Regions from separate parts of the Pectobacterium punjabense genome, predicted to be linked through region 2. Evidence: predicted binding sites of a transcription regulator. Region 2 holds the regulator's gene; the other holds the start of a gene.
The links. Region 2 encodes PhoB, which activates phosphate uptake and scavenging genes when phosphate is short. Its sites were predicted from a motif close to CTGTCATAAAACTGNCNNAT; they were not measured.
Positions count from the first base shown of each region.

Region 1 (4,435 bases), 1.4 Mb from region 2:
ATCACGACCCTGAGTTTATTCGCCGCTGTGAGCGAGTACGAGGGCAATTTCTGCTCACGACCGCCTTGTGTGGCCTCATCGTCATCAGCCTGATTGCCATGATGATGTGGTATTAACACATTGTACTTATACAATTATTGGTATTAACAGCATGAACGTCGATAAAAAGTAAAAAGGCGATTCCCCACAGAATCGCCTTTTTTATGATTAACTCGTTACCAAAATCAAATCAGCTTCAGAGCCAACCAGTACAGCGCACCAGACATCAGCATTGAGACAGGCAGCGTCAATACCCAAGCCAGCAGAATGCTTCTTATCGTTTTGCCCTGTACGCCCCCACCGTCAGCAATCATCGTCCCAGCAACCGCCGAGGATAATACGTGCGTGGTGGAAACCGGCATACCGGTGTAACTGGCAACGCCAATCGACAAGGCCGCCGTCACCTGTGCCGAAACACCCTGTGCGTAGGTCATGCCTTTCTTGCCAATCTTCTCGCCGATGGTGACAGCAACGCGTTTCCAGCCCACCATGGTGCCCAGAGACAGCGCCAGTGCGACGGCAACGATAATCCAAAGAGGCGCATACTCAACCGTCTGCAGCATGTCTTTACGCAGGTTGCTCAGGTAGCGTTTATCTTCGCCCGACGTTTCTGGTAGCTTGATCACCCGATCCATCGTATCCGAGATGCACATCAGCAAGCGACGCACTCTGCTTCGATCGTCAGGGTTCAGTTGGTCATAGCTTTTCAGGTTATTCAGCAAGCCCTGTGTGCGCTCAATCGCAATCATTACGCGTGAACTGTCACAGTGGAACTCTTTCTGACCATTGCCGGGAATCGTGCTTTCTGGCGTAGGAATCACTGGCGGAGACAGGTCGATGACATGCGTCAACGCGTCGCCGTGCTGCTTGTAGTATTCCTGTAAATTAACAACGGCATCACGCGTCCGGCTGATGTCATAACCAGACGCGTTCATGTTGACAATAAACCCGGCAGGCGCAACACCAATCAGCACCAGCATAATCAGGCCGATACCTTTCTGACCGTCGTTTGCACCGTGAGAGAAGCTCACCCCAATCGCCGATAGAATCAGCGCGGTACGCGTCCAGAATGGCGGCTTACGTTTGCCATCCTGCTTTTCGCGATCGACGGGCGTCAGATGCACGCGTTTGCGTTTTTTACTGTTGTTCCAGAACCGACGCAGTACCAGCAGCATCAGACCTGCGACTACCATCCCCACAATTGGCGATAGCAGCAGTGACAGGAAAATGCTGATCATTTTCGGCACGTTCAACGCATCCACGATGGAGGTATCCGTCAGCAGTGCGTTGGTCAAACCAATACCGATGATGGAGCCAATCAACGTGTGAGAGCTGGAGGCAGGAATACCAAAATACCAGGTACCCAGATTCCAGATAATGGCAGCCAGCAGCATGGAAAAGACCATCGCCAGACCATGCGCCGAACTCACATTCAGCAATAAATCCGTGGGAAGAAGGTGAACAATCGCATAGGCCACACTCAGGCCGCCCAGCAGTACACCGAAGAAATTAAAGACACCCGCCATAACAACGGCAAACTCTGCACGCATGGCTCGGGTATAAATAACGGTGGCAACGGCATTCGCAGTATCGTGAAAACCGTTAATGGCTTCGTACATCAATACAAACAACAAAGCCAATATCAACATCAGGCCGGTGTAGTAATCCAGTCCGGCAAATAAATGTAGCATAAACGTTAGGCCATTTAGTGGTCATGAACGCGGCGCATTATCGGCGACAAGCAGGGGTGGGGAAAAGGAAAATATGACATTTTTTTGACTTAAAATGTGACGGGCATCGACAAGAAAACCACTTAATCAATATAAATCAATTAATTATATATTTTTACTAAAACATGCAAATTGTTACGCTGGTATCGAACAAAAACCAACACTACAATTTGCCGCCCCAATGGCCCATTTGCCTGCGGTAATCAATCACTCATCGGAGAAATGCATTGTGGAACAGTTTGACGTTGTCATCATCGGTGCTGGTGCAGCAGGCATGTTTTGTGCCGCACAGGCGGGACAGCGTGGGCTGCGTGTTCTACTGCTCGATAACGGCAAGAAGGCGGGGCGTAAAATATTGATGTCCGGCGGCGGACGCTGCAACTTTACCAATATGTATGCGGAGCCGGCCGCGTATCTGTCCCACAATCCTCACTTCTGTAAATCGGCACTGGCGCGTTATACCCAATGGGATTTCATTAGTTTGGTCAACAGCCACCGCATCGCTTACCACGAGAAAACACTTGGCCAGCTATTTTGCGATGACTCCGCACAGCAAATTGTGGATATGCTGGTAACAGAATGCGAGCAGGCTAACGTCACCCTTCGTCTGCGCAGTGAAGTCACCTCAGTGGCGAAATCAGACGATCTGTTCACCATCCACCTCAGCAACGGTACATCATTCCAAAGCGTATCACTGGTCGTTGCCTGCGGCGGCTTGTCGATGCCCGGTCTAGGCGCAACGCCGTTCGGTTACCAGCTTGCCGCGCAGTTTGATCTTAACGTACTCCCAACCCGCGCCGCGCTAGTCCCCTTTACGCTGCACAAACCACTGCTCGAACAGTTGCAAACGCTCTCCGGCGTTTCTGTACCTACCGTCATCACCGCAGAAAATGGCGTGACGTTCCGTGAAAACATCCTGTTCACACATCGTGGGCTCTCTGGCCCCGCTATTTTGCAAATTTCCAGCTACTGGCAAGCGGGTGAATTCGTCACCATTAACTTACTACCCGGACACAATCTCGCCCAGCTCATCAATGATGAACGCAGTGCCCATCCAAACCAAAGCCTGAAAAATACGTTGGCACAGTGGCTACCTAAACGACTGGTTGAATGCCTGCAAACACTAGGACAACTGCCAGATGTAACGTTGAAACAGCTCAACAGCGCACAGCAGCTACAAATTGAACAAAGCCTGCAACAGTGGCGCGTACAGCCGAATGGTACGGAAGGCTACCGTACCGCAGAAGTGACCATCGGCGGTGTTGACACCCGCGCGCTGTCTTCCAAAACCATGGAAGCTAATTCAGTGCCAGGGCTGTATTTCATCGGTGAAGTGGTCGACGTAACTGGCTGGCTGGGCGGCTATAATTTCCAATGGGCGTGGAGTTCGGCATGGGCCTGCGCACAAGCGCTGCCTTTTAGCAAATAGGCACTATAATAACCTCTATTCAGCGCTCTCCTTTAGTTAATGGAGAAAGGGACGTCTCTACATAGGCCTCTGCTGCCAGAAAGGAGATGTGAATGAGCCCCAGACGTAGTGAACGTAAAATCAACATGTTGCAGTTACTGACAGCAGGTATGCTGCCACTGCTGCTGGGATTACTGTTCACTTTTGTAGAATCCAGGTTAATGGTAAAACGCGATTTGGAAGCCACAGCGCAAATCGCAATGAATCATGCTGAGAATATTTCCACGCAGGCGTGGAAGATGGTGGATCGCCTCCAGCACTTTCATGGTCAGTCCTGTGATGCCATCAATGATGCGCTGCAACGTCTTGGCTCGATTTTTCCTTACTTTCGCGCGATCGGCGTCACCCATAATACCGATGTCTACTGCTCTTCAACGTTTGGCAACGCACTGACACCAATAAGTCGCGTCATTCAACAGCCGCTGCCGGATACCTATTCTGAACGCTGGAGCCTGTCAATTGCAGGCTCAGACAACGTGAGAACACGCCCTGCAATCATCTTCGTCCAGATGCCCCTCACGGGTTATGGCGCTTACACCATGGTTGACGCGCAGTACCTGATCGATCTTATGACGGCGATCAGCCAAACCCGCGGCTATCAACTTACACTGAAGATCGGCAACGGTTACCCCATTCAAATTGGCCCGATCATTACGCTCAACTCAGGCTTATTTTCTACCTCAGCGCTTGAAATAAAATCGAGCGCTTTCCCGATAGCCCTCACGGTTACCGCACCAACTTCTCAATCTGTCGCAAACTGGAAGCAGGCGTTCTTCACGTTCTTGCCGCTGGCAATGATTCTCTCCCTGCTCTTCTTCGCGATGATGTGGTACTGGCAAAAACGTAAATTATTATTCCGCGACGAGCTCCGTAAAGGCATCGCCAAAGGCGAATTTTCCGTATATTACCAGCCCATCTATGATGCAGAATCGCAATCCTGCATCGGCGTTGAGACATTACTGCGCTGGCGGCGCAGTAATGGACAGTGGATCAGACCCGATATATTTATCTCTGCCGCCGAAGCAGAAAGCATGATTATCCCCATCACCCGGCATTTATTTGATCTGGTCGCAGCCGATATCGCCAGTTGGCAGGTAAAACCCGGATTTCATCTGAGCCTTAACGTGGCAGCCGAGCATCTACATCACCCAAATTTCGTTTCAGACGTACATCGGTTCGCAGAAAAAGTTGCCTCTCA
Region 1 is NZ_CP038498.1:4,674,900-4,679,334, forward strand. Features, by position in the region: gene uspB (universal stress protein UspB) at 1-116, shown strand, start outside; gene pitA (inorganic phosphate transporter PitA) at 225-1,730, opposite strand; gene E2566_RS21160 (BaiN/RdsA family NAD(P)/FAD-dependent oxidoreductase) at 1,999-3,198, shown strand; gene E2566_RS21165 (EAL domain-containing protein) at 3,291-4,435, shown strand, end outside.
Region 1: pitA (inorganic phosphate transporter PitA) is a predicted target of PhoB. The motif match lies at 1,802-1,821, and genes of this name have one in related genera.

Region 2 (4,435 bases):
TGCTCATTCGCGTTCTGCTCCGCCTTTTCTTCCTGCTGGCGTAGCGTCGCCAAAGCCAACTGTTCTGCGCCCTGTTTCTCAGTCAGTTGTTCAATCTGCTGGGCGAGTGTAAGGGACTCCTGTCGATAGCGCTCCTTTTCCTGGTGTAGTGGCCTTAGCTTTTCTGCCGGCTCGCTGTTGGCTAACTTATCGAGCTGCGGCTTGGCCCGCTGAATGGCTGATTCGGCGCTTGCGTGTTGTAACTGCGTGCTGGTTAGCTGCGTCTGCCGCTGCGTCAATTGCTCAAACCAGCGCAGCATAGTCAGTACTTGCTCACGCTCGGCGTTGCCCTGTTGCTCCTGCTGGAGCAGCTCAGCAAGCTGTGTTTCTACCTGCTGACGCTGCTCATCGGTTAACAGCTGAATACCTGACGCGCGCGCCTGTAGCGTGCTCAGCGCGATGTTTGCCTGATTGTATTTTTCATAGACACGTTCGGAAATCAGTCCATAAATGTCTGTGCCAGTCAGTTCCTCCAGCAGTTCCGCTCTGTCGCTGGCTTTTGCGTTGAGAAAGGCGGCAAATTGCCCCTGTGACAGCATCATGGATCGCGTAAAGCGGCCAAAATCCAGTCCGGTGATCTGTGTGATCATGTCTTTCTTATCATTGAGCTTTTCACACAGAATTTTGCCACCGTCAATGAGGGCAAGTTCGGCCTTGGGAGACTGCAAGTTACGATTTGGATCATTTCTTGCCCGACGCTGGCTCCAGAAGGCACGATATCCCACGCCTTTAACCTCAAACTCGACCTCGGCGAGGCACTCGGCGGTGTTACGAGTCATCAGATCGTTATTAGTAGCGGAAAGCTGACCCAACCGTGGTGTTTCGTGATACAGCGCCAGACAAATGGCATCCAGCAGCGTGGTTTTTCCTGCCCCTGTTGGGCCGGTAATGGCAAACAAGCCGTTGCTGGAAAACGGCTCTTGAGTGAAGTCGATCTTCCATTCGCCTTTCAGCGCGTTGAGATTCTTTAAACGCAGACTGAGGATTTTCATTTGGCAGGCTCGCTATTTTCCAATTCATCAATAACCTGAGTAAACAGCGAGCGCACACGCTGTTGTCGGCTCTCTTCCATTTCAGTCTCCGTGGCCAGACGACGTTCAAAAACGTCATGCACGCTCAATTCGTTTAGCGTTTCCTTGTCCTGTCGGATCATCGCCTGCAAACGCTGTTCGCGCGTGCGGCGCAGCAGAAGTACCTCAACGGGCAGATTTTCGGTCATCGCCTGAACACGCTTTTGCATGTCGCTCAGATAATCCTGCGTACTGAGTTCAATATCCAGCCACACGGGTTTATCGCCCTGATAGGTCTGGAAGGCGGACAGCTGTTGTTCAATATCACTCAGGCTGCCTTTAATCAGCTGCATCGGCTGGGTTACGGGAATGGGAAGTAGATCTATTTGCGGTGGCGCATCGGGTATGAAGCTGACCAGACAAACGGACTTCTCACTGCCGAGCTCATCAAAACTCAGCGGGATAGGTGAACCGCTGTAGCGAATGTGCTCACTTTGGGTCACGCGCTGCGGGCGGTGAATATGCCCGAGGGCGATATAATCCGCAGGGGGAAAAGCCTGAGCAGGGAAGGCATCGAGCGTACCAATGTAGATATCGCGCACGGATTCCGAGGCGCTTGCACCAATCGTCGTCAGATGCCCGGTTGCAATAATTGGTAACGGCAGGCCAAGCTCGTCTCGCTTTTGGCAAGCCAATTGGTAACACTGTTGGTAGTGCGCGGTAATGGCTTCCTGTAGCGCGAGCTGTTTTTCATCACCGGATTGTCCGGCTTTGCTGGTTAGCACATCACGCGGACGTAAAAAAGGAATGGCACAGAGCAGGGCGCCGGGCTGCCGCTGACGGTTTTCCAGCAGGAGCACCTGTTGGGCGGGCTCGTCGCTGGCGCAGGCGATGACCCGCGTATTCAGGCAGGCCAGTAAACCACGGGATTCATTTAACATCGCGACGGAATCGTGGTTGCCGCCGAGAATGACAAGCTGGCAGCCCGTGCGCTGTAGTTCCACCACGAAGCTATAGTACATTTCCCGCGCATAGCTAGGAGGCGAGCCGTTATCAAAAATATCGCCTGCGACTATAATGGCATCGACGTGGTGCAGTTCCACTTGGGCGATAAGCCAGTGCAGAAAAGCCTGATGCTCAGTTGCGCGGCTTTTGGTATAAAAATATTGCCCTAAATGCCAATCGGCGGTGTGGATAATGCGCATCGTGCTCTCTCGATATTCATGCCGTGTGGCGTTGGATGACGTTGTCATTGTTCATTATGTGACATGGTGTGTCATCGCGATGGTGCTCTGTCACCGTAATGCCGTGATTATATATAGCAGGAATGACGGCTGTCGCGGTGGAATCAAGAGTTTGGAAAGCAGCTCGAAAAATCAGATGTACGCGCTGTAACACCATGCGATGAGGAGCCGTATGTTTTTCATAAATCTGTCATAAAACTGACGCATAATGCCTTTCGCCTGCTAACAGCGACGATGATTAACGACAGGATTAACAATGGCAAAACGCATATTAGTCGTGGAAGATGAAGCACCAATTCGTGAAATGGTCTGCTTTGTACTGGAACAAAATGGTTATCAACCAGTGGAAGCCGAAGATTATGACAGTGCGGTAACGCAACTGTCAGAGCCGTTCCCAGAGCTGGTGTTATTGGACTGGATGCTGCCAGGCGGTTCGGGCCTGCAATTCATCAAGCATATGAAGCGCGAAGCGCTGACGCGTGATATTCCGGTAATGATGTTGACCGCGCGTGGCGAAGAAGAAGACCGCGTGCGTGGGCTTGAAGTGGGGGCGGATGATTACATTACCAAACCGTTTTCACCCAAAGAATTAGTGGCGCGTATCAAAGCCGTGATGCGCCGAATTTCACCGATGGCGGTGGAAGAAGTGATTGAAATGCGTGGCCTGAGCCTTGACCCTTCTTCCCATCGCGTGACGACCGAAGAGCACGCGTTAGACATGGGGCCGACAGAATTTAAACTGCTGCATTTCTTTATGACGCATCCTGAACGTGTTTATAGCCGGGAACAGTTGCTGAATCACGTTTGGGGCACTAACGTTTATGTTGAGGATCGTACTGTCGACGTCCATATTCGTCGCCTGCGTAAAGCGCTGGAAACCAGCGGACATGACAAAATGGTGCAAACCGTTCGGGGAACGGGCTACCGTTTTTCAACGCGTTACTGAGGTAATCGTAACCGGAGAAATATTAACGTGCTAGAACGTTTATCCTGGAAAAGGCTGGCATTGGAGCTAGCTTTTTTTTGTTTGCCCGCTTTACTGCTGGGGCTGATTTTTGGCTATCTGCCCTGGTTTCTGCTGGTCGCCGTATTAGGCTTACTCTGCTGGAATTTTTATAACCAGCTCAAACTCTCTTATTGGCTGTGGGTTGACCGTAGTATGACGCCACCGCCTGGTCGCTGGAGCTGGGAGCCATTGTTTTATGGGCTCTATCAGATGCAGTTGCGTAATCGACGCCGTCGCCGGGAACTGGCGCTCTTGATCAAACGGTTTCGCAGTGGCGCTGAATCATTGCCAGATGCCGTAGTGATCACCACCGAAGAGGGAACGATTTTCTGGTGTAATCATCTGGCACAGCACCTACTCAATTTCCGCTGGCCGGAGGATAACGGTCAGAATATCCTCAACTTATTGCGCTATCCTGAATTCACTAATTACATGAAGGGGCAAGATTTTAGTCGTCCTCTCACGTTGCAGTTGAATAATTCCCACCATGTTGAATTCCGCGTGATGCCGTATTCCGAAGGGCAACTTCTGATGGTAGTGCGTGACATTACGCAAATGCATCAACTCGAAGGTGCCAGACGTAACTTTTTTGCCAATGTTAGCCATGAACTGCGTACGCCACTGACGGTGTTGCAAGGCTATCTGGAAATGATGCAGGAAGAAACGCTGGATGCCGCGCTACGTGGGAAGGCGTTGAATACGATGCAGGAACAGACTCGACGCATGGACGGGCTGGTCAAACAACTGCTGACCTTGTCGCGGATTGAGGCTGCGACGGCGATTGATTTGAATGAAAAAGTCGATATTCCGTTAATACTGCGCGTATTACAGCGTGAAGCGCAGACCCTGAGTCAGGGGCGTCATGAGATCGTCTTTCGTGTAAATGAAAACCTCCGCGTGTTTGGTAATGAAGAACAACTGCGCAGTGCGGTATCCAATCTGGTGTATAACGCGGTCAACCATACGCCAGCAGGAACGCGTATCGAAGTCTGCTGGCAGAAGATCCCACAAGGTGCGCAATTTCAGGTCAGCGATAACGGGCCGGGGATTGCGGCTGAGCACTTGCCGCGCCTGACTGAACGTTTTTATCGCGTGGATAAGGCGCGTTCGCGGCAAACCGGCGGCAGCGGGTTGGG
Region 2 is NZ_CP038498.1:1,267,040-1,271,474, forward strand. Features, by position in the region: gene E2566_RS05635 (AAA family ATPase) at 1-1,031, opposite strand, end outside; gene sbcD (exonuclease subunit SbcD) at 1,028-2,254, opposite strand; gene phoB (phosphate response regulator transcription factor PhoB) at 2,550-3,239, shown strand; gene phoR (phosphate regulon sensor histidine kinase PhoR) at 3,267-4,435, shown strand, end outside.